DNA from 4 places in the Devosia sp. A449 genome. Region 3 is predicted to be linked to each of the others. Evidence: predicted binding sites of a transcription regulator. Region 3 holds the regulator's gene; each other region holds the start of a gene.
What was found. Region 3 encodes LexA, which represses DNA repair genes until DNA is damaged. Its sites were predicted from a motif close to TGTTCNNNNTGTGTTCNG; they were not measured.

Region 1 (2,199 bases), on a different contig from region 3:
CCATCGTTGAACCGACTGGTGTGCATGAAGACGGTGACATGATCGGTAGCGAGGTTATGCCGGCGCAGCTTCTCCCCCAAGCGGGTGGCATATCCGGCGACGGCTTGCTCCATCTCAATCTTCGTGGTGACCCGCTGCCCGAACGAGCGGGTGACGGCACAACCCTTCCGCTGCGGCGCCACGGTTTCGAGAGCGATGCAGGGCCGGCCATTCAGTTCATGCACGATCTTCTCGCCGACGACGGTCATCAGCTGCCTTGCGAGCTTCTGGTCCATGTCCCGCACCTGGCCGGCAAACTGGATCCCGAGTGCCAGCAGTTTGGCCTGCGATGCTCGACCGATGCCCCAGACCTCCCCGATTGGGAAGTCTGCCATCACCCTGGCTTGCTCGACAGGATCGCTCAGATCCAGCACGCCGCCGGGCAACGTCTTTGCCGCCTTGTTCGCCAGTTTCGCCAATGTCTTCGTGGGCCCAATACCGACGCAGGTGGGGATGCCGGTCCACTGCCGGGTGGTCGCACGCAGGTCCGATGCCCAGACCGTCCTGTCGTTCACCGGCAGCCGGGTGACGTCTATGAAGCTCTCGTCGATCGAATAGATCTCCACATCCGGGGAGAAGGTGTCGTAGATCGAATTCATGCGCCGGCTCATGTCGCCGTACAGGGCATAGTTCGAGCTGAACACGGCAACCTTGTTGTCCCGGCACAGGTCCCGGATCTGAAACATGGGCTGGCCCATCTTGATCCCCAGCGCCTTCGCTTCAGAAGTCCTTGCCACTGCACACCCGTCGTTGTTGGACAGGACGATTACGGGACGCTTTTCAAGCTTGGCGTCAAATACCCGCTCGCAGCTGCAGTAAAACGAGTTGCCGTCGATCAGGGCCAGCGCCGGCGAGCGGTCGGTCATTTCTTAAGGTCGCGGATTGTGGTCGTCACGACGCCCCAAACGGACACCTCCATGCCCTCGGTAATCAGGTACGGCGGCAGCGAAGCGTTCTCGTTGTGCAGGATCATGACGCCACCGCGGCGTTTGAGCCGCTTCAAAGTGGGCTCGTTGTCTATAATGGCCAAGACGATGTCACGGTGCTTCGGGGTAACGGATTTGTCGACGAGTACAACGTCGCCTGGGAAGATCTTCACGTCGATCATGCAGTCGCCGACAACTCGCCACATGTAAGTCGCAACCGGATTGGCGACTAGCACCTGGTTCAAATCGATCATCTTTTCGATAAAGTCGTCGGCCGGGCTTGGGAAGCCGGCATGGACGGACTGGCCGACCAGGGGGATCTTCATCTGGATTAGGGTCGATAACGGGACCGGCATGCCACCTGGAGCCATGACAACTCGACTGATCCGCATAGCTCGACTCCTCGGCGCCAGGATTACCAAGGCTCGGTTATAGGCATGAACGAAACAGGAACGGTAGATCCGTTTATAGGTGTGTCCATCACTTTTGGGGTTGCGGTCAGCTTGCTGGTAGCTTCCAGCATAAGATCTTTTTAGCGGTATCGAGACCTTGTTCCGCATCAAGAGACAGCTCTCTGGTGACAGCGCAGGGGTTCAGGGAGTGAACATCGCACCAGATCACTCCGCTGCGATGCACCGGCCAATGCCAAATGTGATCTTGAGCTCATCGATCGTTTGGACCGCTTTCGCCGCTTCCCATTCTTTCTTCACTTCGTCCACGCCGATGATATCGCGATCAGGATGCCATGAATGTAGCCAGACGATCAGCCGGCCTTCGATATCTTCACCTGCCAAATGGCCGGCATAGAGCTCTTCAACCGTGATGTTCTCTTCGTCGGGCAGGAAAGAGTGAATATCGGCAACGTAGGTCCGTACGGCAGCATCGGCTTTCGCCTGCTGACGAGCTTCCTTGGCAGCCACGAGTTCGGTGGCAATGCGATCTGGCTTGCGACGAGCACCGATGACGCGCTCTCTGACAAGAGGCTTCACCTTGATCGTGTGGATAGCAACACCAACAAGGTCGGCCAGCGACTGCACCACGGATGCAGGATCGGTATGCCAGCCAGCAACGCGACCCGTTTTGCGGCTGCCATCAGGCATTGCGTACCGGACTTCGTATAAGGTCTGCATCATCCGGCTTTGAAATGCCTTGTCTGTCGGCAGTATATCCTTGAACCAACCGATCAGATCCTTGCCGCCGAGCAGCTTTTGAGTCCACGGCAGCTGGTCTGTGA
Region 2 (2,199 bases), on a different contig from region 3:
TGAGCAGGGTGCTCACCGTGCTGGCGAAGGCGCCGCGATTGAGGCAGGCGGTGAGGCTGTCGGTGCGCGCCACGAGGCCAAGCCGCCGATTGGCGATGGCCAGCATGCGCAGCCGCAGGCTCATATAGAGAAATACCGGCACCCCCAGCATGACGGGCAGGATCGCAGCGGTGACAATCGCCAAATGCAGCGCCGCCTCGCCCATGTCGCGGAACATGAAGGCGCTGAATGCCACCGCCACCAGCATGCAGGCCAGCGTACCAAACAGGGTCCAGCGGCCGACACTGGACCAGGTCTGCATCGCGGTCAGGGTCTTGGAGATCAGCATCTGGCGCGGCCTTTCGGGCTGGAGTGGTGGGATGCCGCCATGCAGGCGGCTCGGCGATCAACTGGGCGGTGTGGTGGCTCCGTGGGCTCAGGCGGCTTGGGCGATGGCGACCCGGTCGCGGCCGGCATGCTTGGCGGCATAGAGGCGCTGGTCGGCAAGGCGGTAGAGGTCGTTGAACTGGGCACCGGCGACATAGATGGCCCCGCCAATGCTGACCGACAGGGGATATTTCGTGCCATTGGGCGCGAAGGTGATGGTGGCAATGGCGCTGCGGATGCGTTCGGCCACGTCGTCGGCGGTAGCGCTATCGACTCCGACCAGCAGCACGCCGAACTCTTCGCCGCCCAGCCGACCGACCAGATCATTGCCGCTTACGGCTTGGCGGATGGCGCTGGCCATCAACTGCAGCGCCCTGTCGCCATGGTCATGGCCGAAGCGGTCGTTGACGCTCTTGAAGTCGTCGGCATCGACGATCAGCAGGGCGCCCTGGGCATGGGCGGACGCCAGACGGTCGAGATGGCGGATGACGGCGCCGGTAAAGGCGCCCCGGTTGAGGCAGGTGGTGAGCCAATCGGTGGCTGCCAGATGTTCGAGCTGGCTATTGGCGTAGCGCAGCCGCTCATGCTTGAGCATAAGCAGAAAGATCAGCGGCCCGCCCAGCGTCAGCGGCATGGCGATGGAAACCACCAGCCCCTGCACGTTAATGCCGGCGGAGAAGGTCTCCATGATGACATTGGTCAAAATCAGCGACAGCATGATCGACAAGCCGATCAATGCGCCTGCGATGCGATAAACGCGCAACCACGCTCGCTTCGGAAGTTTCCGACGAATCTCGGCCATGAATGATTTGCCCCTGCATTCCCGGGGCGAAACTAGGGTCGTGGCTTGAAGATGGTGTTTCCGAGATAGCTACAATTTTACCGTATACAGCGTTTTCCACGGGCTTTGTTGCCTCTTTGTTCACATTGGCCTTGGTAGGCTGGCCTCGCTTCATTAAGGATTGTCGCATGAGTGCTGCTACCCGAATCATCGGTATCGACCCCGGCCTGCGTCGCTGTGGCTGGGGAGTGATCGAGACGCTGGGCAACCGGCTGAGCTTTGTCGCCGCCGGCACGGTGACGCCGCCGGTCGATGGCTCGCTGGCGGAACGGCTGGCGATCCTGTTTGCCGGGCTGGGCGAAGTGCTCGAGCGCTTCACCCCGGACGAGGCAGCGGTGGAAGAAACCTTCGTCAATGCGGGGGCGCGCTCGGCGCTGATCCTGGGGCAGGCGCGCGGCGTGGCGCTGCTGTCGCCGGCGGTGCGCGGCCTGCTGGTGGCGGAATATGCCGCCAATCTGGTCAAGAAATCCGTGGTCGGCACCGGCCACGCCGATAAGGGACAGGTTCAACTGATGGTCAAGACGCTGCTGCCGACGGCCGATTTCAAGGGGCCTGACGCGGCCGACGCGCTGGCCATTGCCATCTGCCATGCCCATCATCGCGTCGCCGCCCAGCGGCTGAAGGCGCTGGCATGATCGGCAAGCTCAAAGGGCTGGTCGACAGCTTTGGTGACGACCATGTGCTGATCGACTGCGGTGGCGTCTGTTACGTGGCCTTCTGCTCCAGCCGCACGCTGCAGTTGTTGCCGCGCGTCGGCGAGGCCGGGGTGCTGTTCATCGAAACCATCGTGCGCGAGGACATGATCCGGCTCTATGGCTTTGCCAATGAGAGCGAGAAGGGCTGGTTCAACCTGCTGATGACCGTGCAGGGGGTGGGCGCGCGGGTAGCGCTGGCGCTGTTGTCGGCGCTGACGCCGGCTGAACTGTCGAGTGCCGTGGCCTTGCAGGACAAGGCGATGATGGGCCGCGCCAGCGGCGTCGGGCCCAAGCTGG
Region 3 (2,199 bases):
GCGCGGGATAGAACCCGCAAAAGAAAAGGGCCACCGCGCTTTCACGCGGTGGCCCTTGACCGAGCAGCGCCGAAGCGCGCTCGCCTTGCTAACTAGAGCAGGGTCAGGTTCGTTGCCGATTCCTTGCCGTCACGGCCGGTCTCGAGCTCGTAGGTCACCTTGTCGTTCTCATACAGGCCCTGCAGGCCCGAACGCTGAACAGCGGAGATGTGGACGAAGGCATCCTTGCCGCCATTTTCAGGCGAAATGAAGCCGAAGCCCTTGGTGGTGTTGAAGAATTTGACGGTGCCGGTGATGACGGACATGATAGTTTCCTTGTGCTCTTACGAGCGGTTATCCAATGGCAACACGCCAAAGGAAAATAACGTTCGCATGGTAGAGAAGGAAGCCACGGTCCGGCACGCCGGCATTAGGCAGCCGACTTAGGCTGAAAACGTATGCCCACTATGTGGCACGAAATGGCGCCGATTGCAAGGTCTCGCGAATAGTGGTTGCAAGAACAATGCAGCAGCCCAAGCAAACCGCCTGCCTGCTTGCTGTTCATCCCCGCCACACCGGCAGTGGGCTACGCCAACGCCGCCCTGATATGGGCCAGCGCCCGGACGAAGATCGGGTGCCAGTCGGGACCCGGCTCGGCCGCCAGCGGCCACCAGAAAAAAGCAAAGCGGTGGCCGCCATCATCCGCGGTGTCAAAAAGCCAGCGTGATTCCAGCGGTCCGGCCTCAACGCGCACAAAATGCCAGAGTTGATCGGGAGCGATAGCAAGGCTGCTGCCCAGGTCGGACGTCACAATGGCTTGGGTGAGGCCGGACTCCTCGGCCAGTTCGCGGAGCGCTCCGGTGGCGATAGTCTCATCAGCCTCAAGCGTGCCCTTGACCAGTTGTACGCCGGCGAGCGGATGCCGAAACACCAGCAGCTCCGGCCCGTCAGACGTGGGGCGGAGCAGCACAGGGCAAAGCTTTTCGATGGGAGCCGGCATGCGAGGATTTATGCCCGTCATGCCGGCCAAAGGTCAAAGCCGTCGGCTCAGTATTTGCGCAAAAGTCCAACCAGACGACCCTGCACCTTGACCCGGTCAGGCGGGAAAATGCGGGTTTCATAGGCGGGATTGGCCGCTTCCAGCGCGATTGTATTCCCCTTGCGGCGCAGGCGTTTAAGGGTTGCTTCCTCATCATCTACCAGAGCAACGATGATCTCGCCGGTGCTGGCGACATCCTGCTTCTTGATGAGCACGGTATCGCCATCGAAAATGCCGGCATCGATCATCGAGTCGCCGCGCACTTCGAGCGCGTAATGCTCGCCGCTGCCCAGCATTTCGGGCGGCACCATGATGGTGTGGGAATGGGTCTGGATCGCCTCGATCGGCGTGCCGGCGGCGATGCGGCCCATGACCGGGATGGCGATCGGCCTTGCATAGTCATCAGCGGCCGACATGCGCGAGGGGGGCGACGCCACCTTGCCCAGATTGCCTTCGATGACCGAGGGCTCGAAGCGGGTCTTGCGGCCGCCAAGCGATGGGTTCATCGAATCGGGGAGCTTGACCACCTCCAATGCCCGGGCCCGGTTGGGCAGGCGGCGGATGAAGCCACGTTCCTCGAGTGCGGTGATCAGCCGGTGGATGCCCGATTTGGATGCCAGGTCGAGCGCATCCTTCATCTCATCAAAGGATGGTGGAATACCGCTTTCCTTCATCCGCTCGTGGATGAACATCAGCAGCTCGTGTTGTTTGCGCGTGAGCATGGACCCCTCGGGAGCAGAATCGGAACATAGACGGAACGACCATACGTGTTCCAGTTATGTTCTGCAATATCCCTTGGGCTTTTACTGTCAGAAACCGTCCACGGGGAGGGCTTCGACTAGCGTGCCGGCGGGTTGGCCGGGGTCGTTTTCGGGCTGGATAATCAGCATATCGGCGCGCGCCAGCGACGAGGTATGGCCGCTGTCGGTTTGCGAAATAGGCAGCAATTGCAAGCCGTTAGCTGTGTGCAATAGCTGCGCGCGCATGAAGTGGCGGCGGGCAGTATTGGGTGGGGTCGGACCAGCCAGCGGAAGGTGCCAGGGGGTGGGTTCGGGGTGGCCGAGCCAGGCGCGGAGGGCAGGGCGGATGAAGACCATGGCGGTGACCATGGCGGAGACCGGATTTCCGGGCAGGCCGAAGATCAGCGTCTTGCCTTTTGTCCCAAACATCAAGGGCTTACC
Region 4 (2,199 bases), on a different contig from region 3:
TCAGCGAGACCTTGGAGTCGATCACCAGCCGGTCATTATTGGGCATCAGCACTTCGACATCGGTGCGCACCCGGCTGCCGTCTTCGGCGGTATGGCTCATCTGGGTGATGAATTGTTCGCCCTCGCGCAGGCCCGAGCTTTCCAGAATGGTCGACAGGATCATTTCGCCCCAGGCGCCCTGCGTCTGCGCATTGCCCTTGAGCGCGCGGGTGAGATTGCCGGCTTCGGTGGTGATTTGCAGATTGCTCGCCGCCAGCGCCCTGATCTGCTCGGCCATGGTCGAGCGGTCGCGCGCTAATTCGCCCTGGAACTCGACGATCTTCTCGTTGAGCGGCTTGAGCAGCACATCGACCTGCTCGCGGTTCTGTTTGGAAAACGTCTCGCCATGGCTTTTGAGCACGTCGCCGGCAATGGCCTTGAATTCGTCGGTCATCTGCTGGCGCACGCTGAGGAAGCGCGCCAGATTGGCCTCCGACTGCGCCGCCTGTTCGGCCAGGCGGGCGCGCAATGCCGAGGCATCGGCCAGCAGCTCGGCGCCTTTTTCCCGCTCCCGATCCAGCAAATCGGCGCCGCGCTCGCGCTCGACGCGCACCTGATGGTCCAGTTCCTGAATCCGGCGGTCCCGCTCGCCCAGCTGCGTGGCAAAGCCAGTCTGCAGTTGCTCGGCCAGTTGCGCGCTCGCCTCGGCGGTCTGTGCCGCGCCGGCGCGCATCACGGCAATCGTCGCGCCGACCAGCACCAGGCCGGCCAGCGCCACGCCCGCGATCAAGGCTTGCCCCAGCGTTACCGCATAGTCGCCGATGAAAAAGACCACGCTATCCATCCGCACAGGGTAGCGCGATTCGTTTGTTCGTGAAATGTTCTATGCTGGGCGGTCACAAGAGTTGACCGCACGCGCGAAAATACCATATCGAGAGGCAAACCCCATTCTGCCGGACCTTTATTATGGCTGTACGCCCCATTCTCGTCATTCCCGATGCACGGCTGCGCGCCGTTGCCGACCCGATCATCGAAATCGACGATGAGATCAAGGCGCTGGCCCAGGATATGCTGGACACCATGTATGACGCGCCCGGCATTGGCCTGGCCGCGACCCAGCTTGGCGTGATGCAGCGCATCGTGGTGATGGACCTCGCCGGCGAAGGCGAAGAGCCCGATCCGCTGGTGCTGATCAATCCCGAGATCACCCATTTCGGCGAGCAGATGCAGGTCACCGAAGAAGGGTGCCTGTCGATCCCCGAGCTGTATTACGAAGTCGAGCGCCCCAATGAGGTGACGGTGAAATACACCGATCTCGATGGCAAGGAAGTGGTGCGCGAAGCCGAAGGCAAGCTCGCCGTCTGCATCCAGCACGAACTCGATCACCTCGATGGGGTGATGTATATCGACTACCTCAGCCGCCTCAAGCGCGACCGTGTCATCAAGAAATTCGACAAAGCCGCCAAACGCGCTGCGGGCTAACCGGCCCTCCCTTTCTTCCCCTCGCCCCTTGCGGGAGAGGGACAGACCTGACGCGTTCAGCGGAAGGTCAGGGTGAGGGTACTGCGCTCGCCCATGCGCAGCGTCATCACCGGGCTTGTCCCGGTGATCCATTTCTGGTCTGGCCCTGGATTGCCCGGACAAGCCGGGCAATGACGGTGGCTGAATTATCCGGGCATCGCCCCGACAAGGAGCTGCCAACATGCGCGTCGTCTTCATGGGCACGCCGGATTTTTCCGTTCCGACTCTGACCGAAATCGTCTCTTCCGGCCATGAGGTCGTCGCCGTCTATACCCGCGCGCCCAAACCCGCCGGACGCGGGCAGGAAGAGCGCAAGTCGCCGGTGCATCTGGCGGCCGAAGGTTTTGGCATTCCGGTATTCACCCCGCGCTCGCTCAAGGGCGAGGCCGAGCAGATCGTCTTTGCCAGCCACGATGCCGATCTGGCCATTGTCGTCGCCTACGGCCTGCTGCTGCCCAAGCCGATCCTCGACGCCCCGCGCCTCGGCTGCCTGAACCTGCATGGCTCGCTGCTGCCGCGCTGGCGCGGCGCCGCGCCGATCCAGCGCGCGGTGATGGCTGGCGATAGCCAGACCGGCGTCATGGTCATGCAGATGGATGAAGGCCTCGATACCGGCCCGGTCGCCCTCGGCGAAGTCATCGCCATCACCCCCGACATGACCGGCGGCGAATTGCACGACGCCATGATGCGCGTCGGCGC

Region 1: the regulator LexA is predicted to act here: its motif matches at 1,403-1,420, upstream of ACX3OW_RS18990 (LexA family protein).
Region 2: the regulator LexA is predicted to act here: its motif matches at 1,275-1,292, upstream of ruvC (crossover junction endodeoxyribonuclease RuvC).
Region 4: the regulator LexA is predicted to act here: its motif matches at 848-865, upstream of ACX3OW_RS05660 (DNA recombination protein RmuC).

Annotation. Positions count from the first base shown of each region.
Region 1 is NZ_JBTMWU010000008.1:173,842-176,040, forward strand. Features, by position in the region: gene ACX3OW_RS18985 (Y-family DNA polymerase) at 1-905, opposite strand, end outside; gene ACX3OW_RS18990 (LexA family protein) at 902-1,357, opposite strand; gene ACX3OW_RS18995 (hypothetical protein) at 1,583-2,199, opposite strand, start outside.
Region 2 is NZ_JBTMWU010000003.1:188,488-190,686, forward strand. Features, by position in the region: gene ACX3OW_RS10130 (GGDEF domain-containing protein) at 1-328, opposite strand, end outside; gene ACX3OW_RS10135 (GGDEF domain-containing protein) at 416-1,168, opposite strand; gene ruvC (crossover junction endodeoxyribonuclease RuvC) at 1,336-1,842, shown strand; gene ruvA (Holliday junction branch migration protein RuvA) at 1,839-2,199, shown strand, end outside.
Region 3 is NZ_JBTMWU010000002.1:549,512-551,710, forward strand. Features, by position in the region: gene ACX3OW_RS08550 (cold-shock protein) at 93-305, opposite strand; gene ACX3OW_RS08555 (NUDIX hydrolase) at 566-979, opposite strand; gene lexA (transcriptional repressor LexA) at 1,027-1,740, opposite strand; gene ACX3OW_RS08565 (molybdopterin molybdotransferase MoeA) at 1,828-2,199, opposite strand, start outside.
Region 4 is NZ_JBTMWU010000001.1:1,182,866-1,185,064, forward strand. Features, by position in the region: gene ACX3OW_RS05660 (DNA recombination protein RmuC) at 1-814, opposite strand, end outside; gene def (peptide deformylase) at 946-1,461, shown strand; gene fmt (methionyl-tRNA formyltransferase) at 1,682-2,199, shown strand, end outside.